3 regions of the Corynebacterium pilbarense genome follow, and region 1 is predicted to be linked to each of the others. Evidence: predicted binding sites of a transcription regulator. Region 1 holds the regulator's gene; each other region holds the start of a gene.

Region 1 (5,081 bases):
CTGTCCATCCTCATCGGCGTGCTCGTCGGTTGGCTGTTTGCTGCGTTGAGCGGAGGGCTGGGCGAGGACGCGCTGCAGACCATTGCCGACGCGCCGTGGATCGGCCTGCCGCAGTTTCACCAGCCCGAGTTCCATGTCTCCGCGGTGCTGGTGACCCTGCCGGTGCTGGTGGTGCTGATCGCGGAGAACGTCGGCCACGTCAAGGCAGTCTCGGAGATGACCGGGCGCAACCTTGACGACATGCAGGGTCGCGCGCTGATCGGCGATGGTATCGCCACCACACTCGCCGGCGGATTCGGCGGATCCGGCACAACTACCTACGCCGAGAACATCGGGGTCATGGCGGCGACGAAGGTGTATTCCACCGCCGCGTACTGGGTCGCTGCCGTGTTTGCGATCGTGCTCGCGTTCATCCCGAAGTTCGGAGCCGTGATCTTCACCATCCCCGCCGGCGTGCTCGGCGGGGCGTGTCTGGTGCTCTACGGGCTCATCGGCATGCTGGGTGTGCGTATTTGGCAGGACAACAAGGTGGATTTCACCGATCCGGCCAACCTCACCGCGGCCGCGGTCGCGCTGATTGTGGGCATCGGCAATCTCACCCTGGACGTCGGTGCTGTGACGTTGGAAGGCATCGCTCTGGGCTCGGTCGGCATCATCCTGGTTTACCCGCTCATGCGCTGGGCGTACGACACGTTGGGGGAGGGGCAGTACCGAAAGGATTTCGAGGTGTCCCAGCCGTCGACGTTGTAGCGTCCGGTACTGGTTGCACGTAAAAACGCCCGGGCGCGTGGCCCGGGCGTGATCTCGTCGAGAAGCGAACAGCGCCTATTCTTCGTCGAGGTTCTGCTCGATCAGCGCCGCGATCTTCTCCACGGCATCGGCGTTGTCGGAGGTCACGGTGACCTCGTCGTCGTGCTCGGCGCCCATGGCCATAATCATCAGCGAGGAGGCAGCGTCCGTCTCGTCGTCATCGTCGCCGCCAACAAGGGTCAGCAAAATCTCGTCGTCGTACTCGCCGGCAGCATCGGCGATCACCGTGGCCGGGCGTGCGTGCAGCCCGACGGTGGAACCGACCTTCACAGTCTTGGAAGCCATTCGGGTGTCCTTTCCGTTGTTTTCATCCAGGTCTGCAACGAGTGTAGGTCGCAAACAGATGTTGGTGCCACCATGTTGCTCGCACTATTGGGTCTGCGCCAGCACGACCTCAATGCCGTGCGAGCGCAGCTCGTCCACGAAGGCGGAGGGGGCCTCAGCGTCGGTGACCACCACATCAATATCCGTCAGTGGCGCGAAGCTGACCACATAGTCGTTGCCCAGCTTCGTGGAATCGCACAACACAACAACCCTGCGGGCATTCGTCACCATCGCAGCTTTCACCGCAGCTTCCTGGGCGTCCACGGTGGAGAGGCCGTGGCCGATGGACAGCGCGTTGGTGCCCACAAACGCGACGTCAGCCCGCAACAGGGCCAGTGTGCGAAGTGCAGTACTGCCGACGACCGCCTGGCTGATCGGACGGACACTGCCACCGAGTAGCTGCACATCGTGCAAACCGGAATCGCTCAGCTCCAAGGCGGTGGGGATGGAGTTGGTCACCACCGAATACTCCCTATCCCCGCGAGTCTCTGCAAGTCGCTTGCCCAAGCTGCTGATAGTTGTGCCCGAGTCCAAGAAGATGGTGCAGCTTTGGGTATCCGGCACGAACTGCAACGCGGTTTCCGCAATCGCGGTCTTGGCCGCGAGCGAGGCGCGCTGGCGGGTATCCAGCGGGATCTCCGTAGAGCGGTACGACTGGCTGGCCACCGCGCCGCCGTGGACGCGCTGCACTGCGCCCTCATCGTGCAACGCCGAAAGATCCCGGCGGATTGTTTCCGCGGTGACGTCGAAGCGCTGCGCCAACTCGGTGACATTGACGCGGCCTTCAACTGCGGTCAAAGACGCGATCTGGCGTCTCCGCTCTTCGGCGTACATCGATCTCCTGCGATTCTGGTCGTTGTGTTCTCTCGGCGTGCACGCACCGGTTACAGAGTACGGAACACCGAGATGACACGCCCCATGATCTCAGCCTCTTCGCCCTTGATCGGCTCGAATGCGTCGTTGTGGGGCAACAGCCACACGCCGGTGGAGTCGCGGTGGAGCTCCTTAACCGTCGCTTCACCGTCCAGAAGCGCCGCAACGAATTCGCCCTCCTCCGCGTTCGGCTGGGAGCGGACAACAACCCAGTCTCCGTCGAGGATGCCGGCCTCGCGCATGGATTCACCGACAACCTTGAGCATGAAAACATCGCCGTCGCCGAGCAGCTCCTCGGGCAGCGGGTAGTAGGTGTCCACGTTCTCTTCGGCGAGGATCGGAGCACCTGCAGCGATCTGGCCGACCACCGGCACGTAGCGGGCATTGCCCGAATCCTCCGGCTTCGCTTCCTGCGGCTTGCGCTGCTTGCGTCCGGTCTCGGGCAGCTGGCGCAGATCCACGGCGCGCGGCTTGTTCGGGTCGCGACGAAGGAAGCCCTTCTTCTCAAGCTCCTTGAGCTGGTATGCGACAGAAGAGGTTGACTGCAAACCAGCGGCATCGCCGATCTCACGGATACTCGGCGGGTAACCGCGCAGGACAACAGCGTCCTGAATGACCTGGAGGATACGGCGCTGACGGTCAGACAGTGCGTTGTAATCCGGGTTGCCGGGCTCGGCCTTCTTTCGTGCCATGACGTTCTCCTTGGGCTCGGTGGCGTAGTGCGCCTACGAACCTACCAGATAGGGCACTCATGTTCGATGGTTGCGGCGTTTGGGTGGACACCTGTCGGCTGGGGTGATATAAATCGAACACGTAAGCGTATTCGAACAAATGAACGTTAGAACGTTCGAGCGTGTCGGCGCCGAACGTAATGTGTGCCGCGAAACGAAGGGAGACTCACAATGTCCATTGCAATCAATCCAGTACACAATGCATCCGCATCTCGTCTGGGCGCCGTATCCGTGGTTCCCCCGGCGGAGATTTGGGACCTTGATTCTGTACCGAAGCGTCGAAGCGGCGGGGCCGGTGTTCGAACCATTTCTGCGTCTCATCGAACGAGTGATCGTTCTGTCTCAAACCGGGTTTCGGGCGGTTCTACTGAAGCGGACACGTTCGAAACACGGCACGAGACACGCGATACGCTCCTACTTGGCGTATGCATGACTGCGGCGCTGCTTATTGGTTCCGCGTTCGGCGGCGTTTTCTCAGCGCAAGACAAGGATCCCTCATCGATGACCGGCAGCCAGGTCGCCCACGCCGCCACCGTGGCAACGGCGCGATAGGCAGGGCGTAGACTCACGGCTACACCAAGCCTTGAAGACTCTGGGGGTGGAAAACCGTGTTTTGTCCTTTTTGCCACAACGAGCAATCCCGTGTGACTGACTCGCGGCTGGTAGAAGCTGGCGCTGCGATTCGTCGACGCAGGGAGTGCACCGAGTGCGGGGGTCGTTTCACCACGGTGGAAAAGGCAGTCCTCACCGTTGTGAAACGCAACGGCGTGAGCGAACCGTTTGACCGCGACAAACTCATCGTCGGCGTGCGTCGAGCATGCCAAGGCCGCGACGTTACCGATGACGCCTTGAAACGCCTTGCCCAGGAAGTGGAAGAGACTGTGCGCGCTCAGGGCAGCTCGCAGGTGCCCGCTCACGAGATCGGCCTGGCGGTGCTTGAACCGCTGCGCGCCCTCGACGAAGTGGCGTACCTGCGCTTCGCATCGGTGTACAAGTCGTTCGAGAGCGCAGACGACTTCGAATCCGAAATCCGGCTCATGCGCCGCCGCGACCGCGAGGACTTTTAACCTGCGGCCTTGGCGCTAACGCAGAGCGTCAATCTTCTTTTCAATGCGCCGCTGGCTTACCGGCTTCGGCGTGCCCAAACGCTGCGCGAACAAGCTCACACGCAGCTCTTCAATCAGCCACAAAACATCCTTGTACGCCTTGGTCTTCGTGCGACCAGCGGGCAAGGCCTTCATGCGCTGCGCCAAATATGCCTTCACTGAATCAATCACTGACTGCCGGTCAGCGTCGCGATCAGGATCCAGCCGCATGTCTTCCAGGCGGATGCGCATCGCATCGATGTAGCGGGGCAGGTGCTGCAAGTGCCCGATGCCGTGGACAGTCACCGCGTGTTTCGGCAGGAAAAACCGCAGCTGCGACGTCATGTCGTCGATAGCCGGGCCCTCCCACTGCTCAAGCTCAGCCGCGATATTCGCGTACTCAGCCAGAGCCGGCGCCAAGGTGACCACCACCCGGCGCACCCCACCAGCGACCTGGGGGCGGATTTCGGCCACGAGCGCATCGAACTCCTCCGGCGAGCGCACCGGCCCGCCGGAGGAGAACATCAGGTCGCGGATCACGGCGACACGGGCGTCCTCGACGAGCCCGGCGGCGCCGCCGTGCGGGTAGCGGTCCACCGCTACCTTCTGACGCAACGGTAGCCCCTTGGTCATCTGCCCGGCGTTGACCGTGATCTCGCGCAACAGCAACGTCAGCGTCGCTGTGACCATTGAGGCGTCCGCGGCGGCCTTCGTCGGGTGCACCGTGACCTTCACGCCGTTTTTAGTGGCCTCGAGTGCCGGGTAAGCGTCGACTTCGTTGCCGTCGATAGTCGTCGTCACCGTCTCCGGCACCGCGCCGAGGGAATCGGTAGTCCACTTCGCCACCGCATCCGACTCGGAGGTGCGCCCGGCCTTGGACACGGAGGATTTGATCTTTCCGGCCTGGCGGCGCTTCAGTGCACCGAGGTCCGTGTCGTGGTCGACGACTTTGCCGCGGCGGTCAATCGCGGCGAAGGTCACCTTCAGATGCTCGGGCAGCGCAGACGGGTTGAAGTCGGTGCCGTTGATGCCGCGCCCGCCGATGCTGTGCAGCGCGTCCGCGAGTGCCTCGGCGAACGGGGTTTCGCGAAGATCGGCCTCACTGGCGCCGTCATCATCCTGCTTCTCCCGGATCGCCTCCATCGCACGCTCAGCGAAGTCGGGGGCCGGCACAACCGTCTTGCGCAAGGCCTTTGGCAGTGTGCGGATGTACTCCGCGGCCAGCTCCGAGCGCAACCCCGGCACCAGCCAGTCAAAG
Region 2 (5,081 bases), on a different contig from region 1:
TGGGTGGGTACGGGGAGGTTGCGGTACTCGTCTGGGGTGACGTCGATGACCTGCTCGGTTCCGTCCTTGCTGGTCACGGTGGCCTCAGCCCAGAATCCGGACGGCGCCGCCGACTGCGGGTGCGTAACCACGCGGGAGTATTTCCCGTCGCGGCCGGCGGAGATTTCGCTGTAGTTGATGCGCGTCATCGTGGTGCCGTACTCGACGCGAACGCGGTCGCCCGGCTTCAGGTCGATGGGCTTGAGCGGGGTGTTCACCGGCATGTAGGCGCGCTTGACCGCACCGACGGAGGTGAGCCACCCTTCCGGCAGCCGGCCGTTTTCGCCCATCCAGTTGAGGTACTGGTCGTTCTCCGCGCCGACGACGTGATCGGTCACTGGACGGAAGGTGTAGTCGCCCTTGGACCAGTTGAGGAAGTCCTGGGAGTATCCCGGCTTCCGGAAGGTCGGAGCGACCGCCTCGATGTCGTGCGGGTACCAGGATTTGTCGCCCTCGCGTGCGGGCTCATTCAGCTGCGGCCATTCTTCGTCGCGGCGGAAGCTCGCATCAGGCTTGACGACGGCGTCCCGTTCCCCCGCCACCTTTTCCAAGCTCGGCCCAGAGGTGGCGGTGTATGTGTCGCCGGCAGGCTTCGAATTCGCCCCCTCAGCACGGGCCGGAATCTCCATTGCCAGGTTGGACACGGAGCCATCCGCCTTGATGATGTACGCGAACGCGTAGCGTTCCGCCGGTCCAGTACCGCGGATGACGTTCGCGCCCGGGGCGTTGCGCAGCACGCCGTTGTCGCAGGTGACAAACATGGAGATGAAGTCCTTCTCCAGCACGCCGTAATCCACGCGGAACGACTCGCCCGGGCCGAGCTCGATCGGGCCGAAGGTCTCGCCCTCGATCCAGCCGTTGGACTCCTTCAAGCCGATGTCGGCTTTCGCGGTGGTATCCCAGCCGCTGGGCAGGGCCGCCTTCGAATTGGCCTCGATCTTGCGGTTCGTGCCCGTCTCCACCGTGGCCGTGTAGGGCACAGTCTGGTCGGTGCGGTTAGTGAACTGGAGGGTGCCGTCTGCCAGGTAGCGGCGGGCGGTCTCGCCGTAGCGCCACTCCGGCGTGACGCCGGCGCTGCACTCCGTGTCCAGGTTTTCGATGGGGTACCCCTGCGGCATCGCCGGGACCGCCGCCGCGATGGGGGCGTGGGCCACCGCGATGGTTCCAAGCACCGCAGCAAGCGCTGTACGTAATTTTCGCATGGGGTTACGGTAACCCCAGATTTCTCTGGAAGGAAGCTAAAACCGCAGGTGAGGAACTTTAGTTACGAATTAGGGAACTTTCGTTCCACCAAGGCCGTCGCTATGGCCGCACGGCCCTCGCCGCTGCCGGTGAATCCCATGTGGTCCGTGGTCGTCGCCGACACAGACACCGGGGCGCCGAGCGCCTCCGAGAGCACCCGCTCCGCCTCCTCGCGCACCGGCGACATCTTCGGGGTTTGGCCGATCAGTTGGGCGGAGACGTTGACGACGGTGTGACCGTGGGCGTCGAGAAGCTCTTTCAGCTCTTGCAGTAGTTGGACGCCACGTACCCCGTCATACTCCGGACGGCCGACGCCGACGAAGGAGCCGAGGTCGCCGAGGCCGGAGGCGGACAATACGGCGTCGACGATGACGTGGCTGACCACGTCGCCGTCCGAATGCCCCTCGCAGCCGTCCTGGTCTTCGTGGAGAATGCCGGCGATCCAGCATTCCTTCCCGGGTTGGATCTGGTGGGCGTCGAACGCCGTACCTACTCGAAGATTTGTCATAAGTACGACGCTACTTCAGCGTCGCTAAAGTCGCGGACGGAGTAGTACTCCTGCATCTCCTCGAGCTCAATCTCCTTCCATTGATTTTCCAGCGCGGCGAGAATATCCGGGGTGCACTCCGGCTTCTTTTTCGGCGGATACTCGAATGTCATGCCAAACCTGTCCTCCATCGCGCGGATCGTGGCCATGCATGCGTCGTAGTCGAAGTCGTTTTCGTACTTCTCCACCGCAGAGTGGCAGCGGTTGTAAAACTCGGCACGGTCCTTGCGTTTCTGTCGCCGTTTCGCCAGCGTTGTCTTCCACCTCGGGTTCGTCGGCTGCAGATAGTCGGTGATGAACCCTTCCGGGGCCGAGACTTGGAAGGTGCCGTCCGAGTGCAGCCACACTATTTCGCCGGTAACCGGATCGGGCACGTAGTAGACGCGGCGATCGGTCTTTAGGTTGTGGTGGTGCGCACAGAGGCTGAACAGGTTTGAGGCGGTGGTCTTGCCGCCTTCGTCGAACGGGATGCGGTGGTCCAGCTGGCAGTTTTCGGCCTTCACGTTGCAGCCGGGCCAGAGGCACACCCCGTCGCAAGCCTGCACCAACGCACGGATGGCGGTGGTAGGCACGTACGCCTCAGTTTCGGCGCACTCCGCTTCGTCCAGGTCCACGACGTGGGGCGGGTTGTCCTCCAGCATCTGTTCCACTGCGGCGGTGCCGTCCGCGTCGGTCCAACCGAAATTCGGGATGTAGTACGAGCTGCCCGGTGTCTTCGACGTGAACATGTAGAGCACGACCTTCGGCGTCGCACGAATATCGCCGGTGAGGATGGCCTTGATCGCGTCGTCCCTCGAGAGCTTGTGCTCGCGCGCCACCTGTTCGGTGAAACGCTCCATTAGGCTGACCGTGACGGGGTCGCCCTCCACATTCAGCCCCGCATCGCCGTCGTCCTGGCCGTAGAAGTGGCTGCGGCAGGTGCCAAGCGGCAGGTCCTTCTCCTTCTTCCTGTCCTTGATCTTCTTCTGGTTCGGCGCCAGGTCCGAATCGATGCGCTGGATCCGCTCGCGCAGGCGGCGACGCAGCGAGCTTGGCGACGGCAACTCCGCCCCCACCCGTCGCGGCGTGAAAACCTTGACCAGGTACTCGTCCATGCCGGCGAGAATGTCTGGCGTGGCCAGGTGGTTGAGCCGGTTCAAGGTGGACTCGATGGCCGACAGGCGTCTCACGTCCAACCGGCGAGTCTCTTCCTGCAGCGCCCGCAGCTTCGGTAAATCAGCGAGCACCGAATACCCAAGAATCCCACTTTCAGCCCAACTCTGGCTCTCCCCTACGGCCATCGCAATCGAATAGGCCTCTAGTTCGAAGTCCTCCACTTCTACCAACGGCCTGGCGTAGCGGTGGAAGATCTGGAACTCCGCCTCCCGCATCGCCTGGCCTGCTGCGGCGATCGGACAGCCTTCTCTCTCCGTTGCAAAAGTTCCGTTCATGTCTCACCTTCCTCCCGGAACTAACGTCGAACATAATGCCGACACATTTTCCACGTCAAGGGTTTTTCAAAACTTTTTCGGATATGTTTTCGAACCCCTGTTAAGGCGAGATCTCCCCACGCTACCTATAGCAAACGACCCCGACACGGGCCTTAGAACGCGCCGACCACGCTTTCCGCCAACCGCAAATCCAGCGGGGTGGTGATTTTGAACGCCATGGGATCCCCCTCCACGGACACGACCGGCACACCGAACCACTCCATAAGGGAGGCGTCGTCGGTGGCGACAAACGCTGGTTTCTCGGCGAGGTACTTTTCGTTCGCCTCGCGCAGCATCCGCAGGTCAAACCCTTGCGGCGTCTGGGCAGCGCGAAGCGCAGAACGGTCCAGGGTCTCTTCGACGATCTCCCCCGAAACCCGCTTCACAGTGTCCGCCACCGGCACCACAGGCACCACGGCAGGGGCGCCGCTAAGCACCGCGTCAACTACGCGCGAAACCATCGCCGCGGGGGTTAACGCGCGGGCGGCGTCGTGGACGACCACGCAGGCGTCGTCAAGCGAAATCGCTTTGAGTGCCGCGAAGATGGAGTCCGCGCGCTCCGCACCTCCATGCACGAACTGGACCTCGTAGCCGGCCAGGAGCTCGCGGGCGCGCGTTTCCATCGACGGGCTGACCACTACGACAACGTGGTCGACGACCTCGGACATCGTCGCCACGGAGCGCTCGAGCAGCGTCCGGCCACCAAGCGCCACATATGCCTTGGGCACTTCGGCGCCCAGGCGGGTCCCCTGCCCGGCGGCGGCGACAACCGCCACGGTTTCGCGGCGCAATTTACTTGCCGTCGTCCTCGTCATCGAAGGAGAGGTCGTCCAGATCCACCTCGTCATCATCGTCGACCTGGCCCGGGTCCACGGAAATTCCGGCCTTGACCTGCTCGTCGATGATGGCCTGGATCTGCTTATCCATCTCCTCGACCTTCTTCTCATCCACCGGCTCCGCCAACGCGAGCTCGCCGACGAGGATTTGGCGCGCCTTACCCAGCATGCGCTTTTCACCTGCGGAAAGGCCCTTACCCTGGTCGCGGCGCCAGAGGTCGCGGACAACCTCCGCGACCTTGTTGATGTCGCCGGACGCGAGCCGCTCCTGATTGGCCTTGTAGCGGCGGGACCAGTTGCCCGCCTCCTCCACGTCGGTCTCGCGCAGCACGGAGAACACCTTCTGCAGGCCTTCCTCGTTGACCACGTCGCGCACACCGACAAGCTCGGAGTTCTTCACCGGAACGCGCACTTCAAGGTCCGAGTGGAGAATCTGCAGCACCAGGTAATCGAGGGTCTCTCCGCGCATCTCGCGCTGCTCGATATCGGCGATTCGGGCCGCTCCGTGGTGCGGGTACACAACCACTTCTCCGACCTTGAATTCCATTGCGGCTCCTTGCGTCGTTAGGCGAAGTTCAGACCCCAACACCCTACCACCCCGCACTTCGCTTATCGACGACCAAAGGTCGGCTCGCCCAATAGGGGGAGCAAGTGGGAAAACTTACTGTGCAGACGCTAGAGTATTGCGGAGGAAACCCTCGAATGAGTTTGATGATGGAGGACACCCCGTGAAGTCCCTGAAGCGCGTCGCTGCCGCCGCCGTCGCTGGCTGCGCCACCCTGGCCCTCGTTGGCTGCTCCGCTGGCCAGATCACCCAAACCTCGAACCAGGTTGCGGCCGTTGACGGCGCTAGCGCCTCCACCGAGGACGGTTCCGTCGCCGTGCAGGACGTGACCGTGGTGCTCGCTGAGGACGGCCAGGCCGCCCTGAAGTTCACCGCCACCAACC
Region 3 (5,081 bases), on a different contig from region 1:
GATCCTGCCCCTTGGTCACCATCAGCCCGTCCGCGAGGTCCTCACGGAACTTCGCGGGGAGCGTTAAGCGACCTTTGTCGTCGAGCTTGGGAGTGTAGGTTCCCAGAAACATCCGGCGACCTACCTTCCTTCACTTTCAGACGTTGGCTGTGAAATTTTCTCGGCTTCGTTCCGTACCGCGCACGTAGTCAAGATGCGCGCCACGTCACTCCGCTGAGCCCCACTTTAACCCACTTTCCCCCACAAACGCCACACCTCAGCGGGTATTTGTTCCTGCACGTCCTGTTATTGCAGTTCAAAGGATATTTTTCGCCGTGGGGAGTTTACCCGTAATGGTGCGCACCATCGCCCACACACGCCACCTACAACATCGTTATCCCCACAAGTCACGTGCCAGATGGGGCGCCGATCCCCCGCTTTCGACACCTTTGGGGCGCCAGTGGGGAGAAGTGGGGGATCTGGGGAAAGCACGAAAAAACGCCTTCCCGTTTTGCTGGGAAGGCGTTTTCTGTGCGCGAAGCTTAAGTCTTACTGACGGTCCTCAAAACGCCGACGGAAGCTCTCCTCCATGCTTGCGCTGCGCTGGGTGCGCGGCTTCGCCGGCCGCGACGCACGTGCAGACGAGGACGGCTGGTGCGTCGGGGTGCGCAGTGCCATGATGCCGCCGAAGAGCATGACGGCGAAGCCGATGATGCTCAGCACAATCGTCCAGGTGCTCAGGCTCGCCAGTGCCACGCCGCCGAGCAGCAGCACGAGACCTAAGACAATCAGCGCGACGCTGCGCATGGTCAATTGGCCGGTCTTGGGCGCGGAACCGAAGCCAGATTCAGTCACGACACTGCTGCCGAACTTCGGGTCGTCCGCGAAGAGAGACTGCTCAATTTCGCGCAACGCCCGCATTTCCTGCTCAGATAGAGACACTGCTCACTCTCCAGATACCGATGGCGGACTGACGTTATCCGTATAACGGCCATGGTACGCAGATTGTTCCCGTGCCCCACATCCATCCCGCTAAGCGACCATCGGCATCTCCCCTGCCCGGGTAGACAGATAGAACTCCTCCGCGTCCGAAAGCAGCCGGTGCACCACAGCCGCGCCCGGATCAGTTTCAATGCCGGATGCCACCCTGCCGCGTTGCGTCGAATAGCGCTTGAACACAGTGGCCCAATGCACCCCATCTTCGCCCGTGAGCGCCAGTTTGTCCCACGCGCTTGTGGGAAGGCGCTTGCGCTTGCGCACGATCGGCGAGCTCACGTTACGCGCCCCGGCAACCCGCAGCGCCGCGCGATAAGCGTTTTCCATTGCCACGTCGTGGCGGCCCGCCTCGAAGTCATCGTGCGCCAGACCGATCAGCTCCTCGGCGGCCGCCAGGAATTGATCGGCCTTACCTATACGCGCGCCCCGCCCGTACACCGCACCGGTTGTTGCTGAAACTACGCTTCCCATCATTGTGTCCTCCTGCGGAAACATCGCTTTTGTCCAAGTGATGGGCCCACCCTAAAACACCCGTTCGACACCACCCGGCGCCCATGGGAACACGCGTTCGAACCAATCTTTGGGTTCTTGCCACGCCGAGCACCCGCAAGTGATTCCATAGAGGAGTGACTGCAACCATCCAGCGCCTCACGGCAGCCGAGTTCCTCATGCTCACCCCGACGCTCGTAGACATCTATATAGAGGCCATGGGGTACCCGAGGACCATGCGCCGACAACGCATCCAGGTGTGGAAAGGCGAGGTGCGCTCCCCCGGATTCACCGCGGTCGCAGCGATCGATACAGGCCAAGTCGTGGGCATCGCCTACGGCTTCATCGGCACCCGCGAGCGCTGGTGGGACCGTCAGCTCGTGCGCGCGATGAACGCCAACGGCGGGATCACAGACCAGGACCGGGGCATGCTGCGCAGCTACTTCGAGGTCGCCGAGGTGCACGTCTCCCCCGCCTTGCAAGGCAAAGGCCTGGGCTCCCGCCTGCTCACGGAACTGCTACGGGAGGCACCGACACGCTGGGCGCTGCTGTCCACGCCAGAAATTGCAGGCGAGGCGAACAACGCTTTCGGGCTCTACCGCAAATTCGGGTTCACGGACGTGGCGCGCAATTATCTCTACGAGGGGGATAAACGCCCGTTTGCCATCCTCGCCCTCGAACTGCCCAACCGCACTGAGTAGTGTTGCGGGAAGAGGAAAAATTCAGGCACAAGGAGCGTGGGCGTGACAGATCTTGGGCTCAAGGACGTACCGGCACAGGTAGGTCAGCAACTGGAAGCGTTTTTTAACGAGCGCGCAGCTGCTATCGAGACCATTGGTGAGCCTGTCGCCCAGGCGGTCAGCCACCTGCGGCGCTTCGTCCTCGGCGGCGGCAAGCGTGTGCGCCCCACCTACGGCTGGGCAGGCTTCGTCGGCGCGGGCGGCTTAGACGGCGCCGAGGACCCCGAGGCGGTGCTTCGCGCAATGAGCTCGCTGGAGCTGATTCAGGCGTGCGCGCTGGTGCACGACGACATCATCGACGCCTCCGACACCCGGCGCGGCAACCCCACGGTGCACCGCGCGATCGAGGCGGAGCACCGCAGCGAAGGCCTGCTCGGCTCCGCGGAGGAGTACGGCGTAAACGCCGCGATTTTGCTCGGCGACCTCGCCCTTGCCTGGGCCGAGGACATGTGGCGCTACTCCGGGGTCTCCCAGGACGCGCTCGCTCGCGCCGCGGAGCCGTGGGTGGGCATGCGCACCGAGGTCATCGGCGGCCAGTTGCTAGACATCATGCTGGAGAGCCTGGGCAGCGAGTCGGTGGAGATGGCCAACCGCGTCAACCGGTTCAAAACCGCGGCCTACACGATCGAGCGCCCCCTCCACTTGGGCGCGGCGCTTGCGGGTGCGGGCGAGCCGCTTATCGACGCATTCCGTGGCTACGGCCGCGACATCGGCATCGCCTTCCAGCTCCGGGACGACCTGCTCGGCGTGTTCGGCGACCCGGCGGTCACCGGCAAACCAGCAGGCGACGACATCCGCGAGGGCAAGCGCACGGAGCTGTTCGCCACCGCCCTTGAACTGCTCGACCAAGCCAACCCGGCAGCAGCGCAGGAACTGCGCGACGGGATTGGCAAGACGGAGGATGAGGCGGAGCTGCGTCGATTAGCTGAGCTCATTCGCTCCAGCGGCGCAGAAGACGCTGTGGAGGCGCGCATTGAGGAACTCACCACCTCTGGCCTGGGCTTTTTAGACGGCGCCGGCATTGACGACGCCACCGTGGAAGCGCTCACCGGGCTCGCGCACAAGGCCACCGACCGGCGGATGTGATGCGTCCGCAGAATTTGGGCCTAGCCGCCTGCGCGCTGATTGCCGTGGGGTCCTTCGGCGCCGGCGCGACCCGCTACCGCGGCGGCCTGCTGCGCGCCGCCGGCCTCGAGCACCTGTCCTACGGCCACGGCCGCGCGCTGATGGACGTGCTGCTTACCGCCGGCATTTTCGGCCTGGTGGTGGCGTGGGTGCTGCTGTGGAAGACCCGTCCCGGCCTGACGCAGGTGCGCCGCAGCGTGTGCTGGTGGGCAGGCATCCTCGCGGTGTCTGCGCCGATCCTGTCGCGGGACGTGTACTCATACCTCATGCAGGGCGCGATGCTTCGCGACGGCTTCGACCCCTACTCCGAAGGCGCCGCCGTCAACCCGGGCCCGTACCTGTGGGAGGTCTCCCACGACTGGCGCAACACCACCACCCCGTACGGGCCGCTCCACCTCGGCGTGGGCAAGGCGGTGACGTGGCTGGTAGGCGAGAACGTCACGTTAGGCCTGGTGGTCTACCGGCTGATCTCGTTGGCCGGGTTCGCGCTGATCGTGTGGGCCCTGCCGCGGATTGCCAAGCAGATCGGCGGCGACCCCGCCCTTGCACTGTGGCTGGGTGCGGCCAACCCGGTGATGCTGCTGCACCTCATCGGCGGCATGCACAACGAGGCCGTCATGGTCGGTCTGGTCAGCGTGGGGCTGTTGTGGTGCCTGCGCAGCCGCTGGTGCACCCCCGGCATCGCGCTGATTGCGCTGGCGGTGTCGCTGAAAGCCACCGCGGCGGTGGCCCTGCCGTTCGTGGTGTGGCTGATGGTCAAGCGCCGCAGCGCAACCACCCTCGGCGCCGCCGGCATGCTTGTGGCCTGCGGCGCGTGGGCGCTCGCCGTCAACGTCGCGGTGATCCAGCTGGTCACGTGGACATCCGGCACCACCTGGGGGTGGCTCGAAGAGATCACCGGCAACTCGAAGGTGATCAATCCGCTCGCCGGCCCCACCCTCGCCGCCGAACTGATCACCCCGGTGCTCCAGCTTTTCGACGACACGTTCCGCTACAACACCGCCCTCGCCTGGACCCGCACGATCTTCTCCGTGCTCATGCTCGTGGGCCTGGCAGTGGTGTGGTGGATCTTCCGCCCCCGCCGCGGCGAGGCCTACGAGCGGCGCGCCGTCACCGGCACCACCGCCGCCTACGCAGTGGCGTTTGCCACCAACGCTGTGACGCTGCCCTGGTACTACGCCTCCGTCATCTCGCTGGCAGGCGCGTTTAAGCCGCCTGCTTGGGTGGTGCGGGTGACCGTCGGGGCGTCGATAGTCGTGGCACTGGCGTTCCAAGGCAGCGGCAACCACCGCCTCTACGACATGTGGTTTCTCGCCCTCGCTGCCATCGCCGCCGTCGTGGCGGTGGAGTGGCTGTTCCGGGGCCCGGCTAAAACGCCATCGCCTGCGCGCGGCGGATCACTTCGCGCGCCTTCTGGCCGTGCAGCGCGTCCACAGGACGCCCCGGCAGAGACTCATCCGGCGTGAACAAAAACGCGAGGATCTCGTCGGCGTCGTAGCCGCCGTCGGAAAGCACGGTGATCGCGCCGGAGACGAACTTGCTCAAGCCGTCCTCGCTGAGCAGACGCGCCGGCACGACCTTCTTACCGTCCTTGACGTAGTGCACCAGCTTCTTCGCACCGATGTAGTCGTGCACCTTGGTCACCGGCACGCCCAGCCTCTCGGCGACATCCGGGAACGGCAGCAGGGTTTCGTCGATAAGCAATTGCTCAAGATTCGTTTGTGCGCTCACGGTCCGCGATTCTACTCTGGT

What was found. Region 1 encodes LexA, which represses DNA repair genes until DNA is damaged. Its sites were predicted from a motif close to CGAACANNTGTTCG; they were not measured.
Region 2: NUW87_RS07915 (HNH endonuclease signature motif containing protein) is a predicted target of LexA. The motif match lies at 3,337-3,350, and genes of this name have one in related genera.
Region 3: NUW87_RS05660 (SAV_6107 family HEPN domain-containing protein) is a predicted target of LexA. The motif match lies at 1,533-1,546, and genes of this name have one in related genera.

What each region holds. Positions count from the first base shown of each region.
Region 1 is NZ_JANRML010000001.1:126,667-131,747, forward strand. It holds gene NUW87_RS00620 (uracil-xanthine permease family protein) at 1-750, shown strand, start outside; gene NUW87_RS00625 (HPr family phosphocarrier protein) at 826-1,095, opposite strand; gene NUW87_RS00630 (DeoR/GlpR family DNA-binding transcription regulator) at 1,180-1,968, opposite strand; gene lexA (transcriptional repressor LexA) at 2,019-2,699, opposite strand; gene NUW87_RS00640 (hypothetical protein) at 3,168-3,290, shown strand; gene nrdR (transcriptional regulator NrdR) at 3,347-3,805, shown strand; gene hrpA (ATP-dependent RNA helicase HrpA) at 3,821-5,081, opposite strand, start outside.
Region 2 is NZ_JANRML010000009.1:49,086-54,166, forward strand. It holds gene NUW87_RS07905 (hypothetical protein) at 1-1,241, opposite strand, end outside; gene ispF (2-C-methyl-D-erythritol 2,4-cyclodiphosphate synthase) at 1,304-1,789, opposite strand; gene NUW87_RS07915 (HNH endonuclease signature motif containing protein) at 1,786-3,258, opposite strand; gene ispD (2-C-methyl-D-erythritol 4-phosphate cytidylyltransferase) at 3,411-4,112, opposite strand; gene NUW87_RS07925 (CarD family transcriptional regulator) at 4,090-4,680, opposite strand; gene NUW87_RS07930 (hypothetical protein) at 4,862-5,081, shown strand, end outside.
Region 3 is NZ_JANRML010000005.1:78,890-83,970, reverse strand. It holds gene mraZ (division/cell wall cluster transcriptional repressor MraZ) at 1-112, opposite strand, end outside; gene NUW87_RS05665 (DUF3040 domain-containing protein) at 529-921, opposite strand; gene NUW87_RS05660 (SAV_6107 family HEPN domain-containing protein) at 1,012-1,449, opposite strand; gene NUW87_RS05655 (GNAT family N-acetyltransferase) at 1,602-2,165, shown strand; gene NUW87_RS05650 (polyprenyl synthetase family protein) at 2,208-3,290, shown strand; gene NUW87_RS05645 (alpha-(1->6)-mannopyranosyltransferase A) at 3,290-4,795, shown strand; gene NUW87_RS05640 (Rv2175c family DNA-binding protein) at 4,698-5,081, opposite strand, start outside.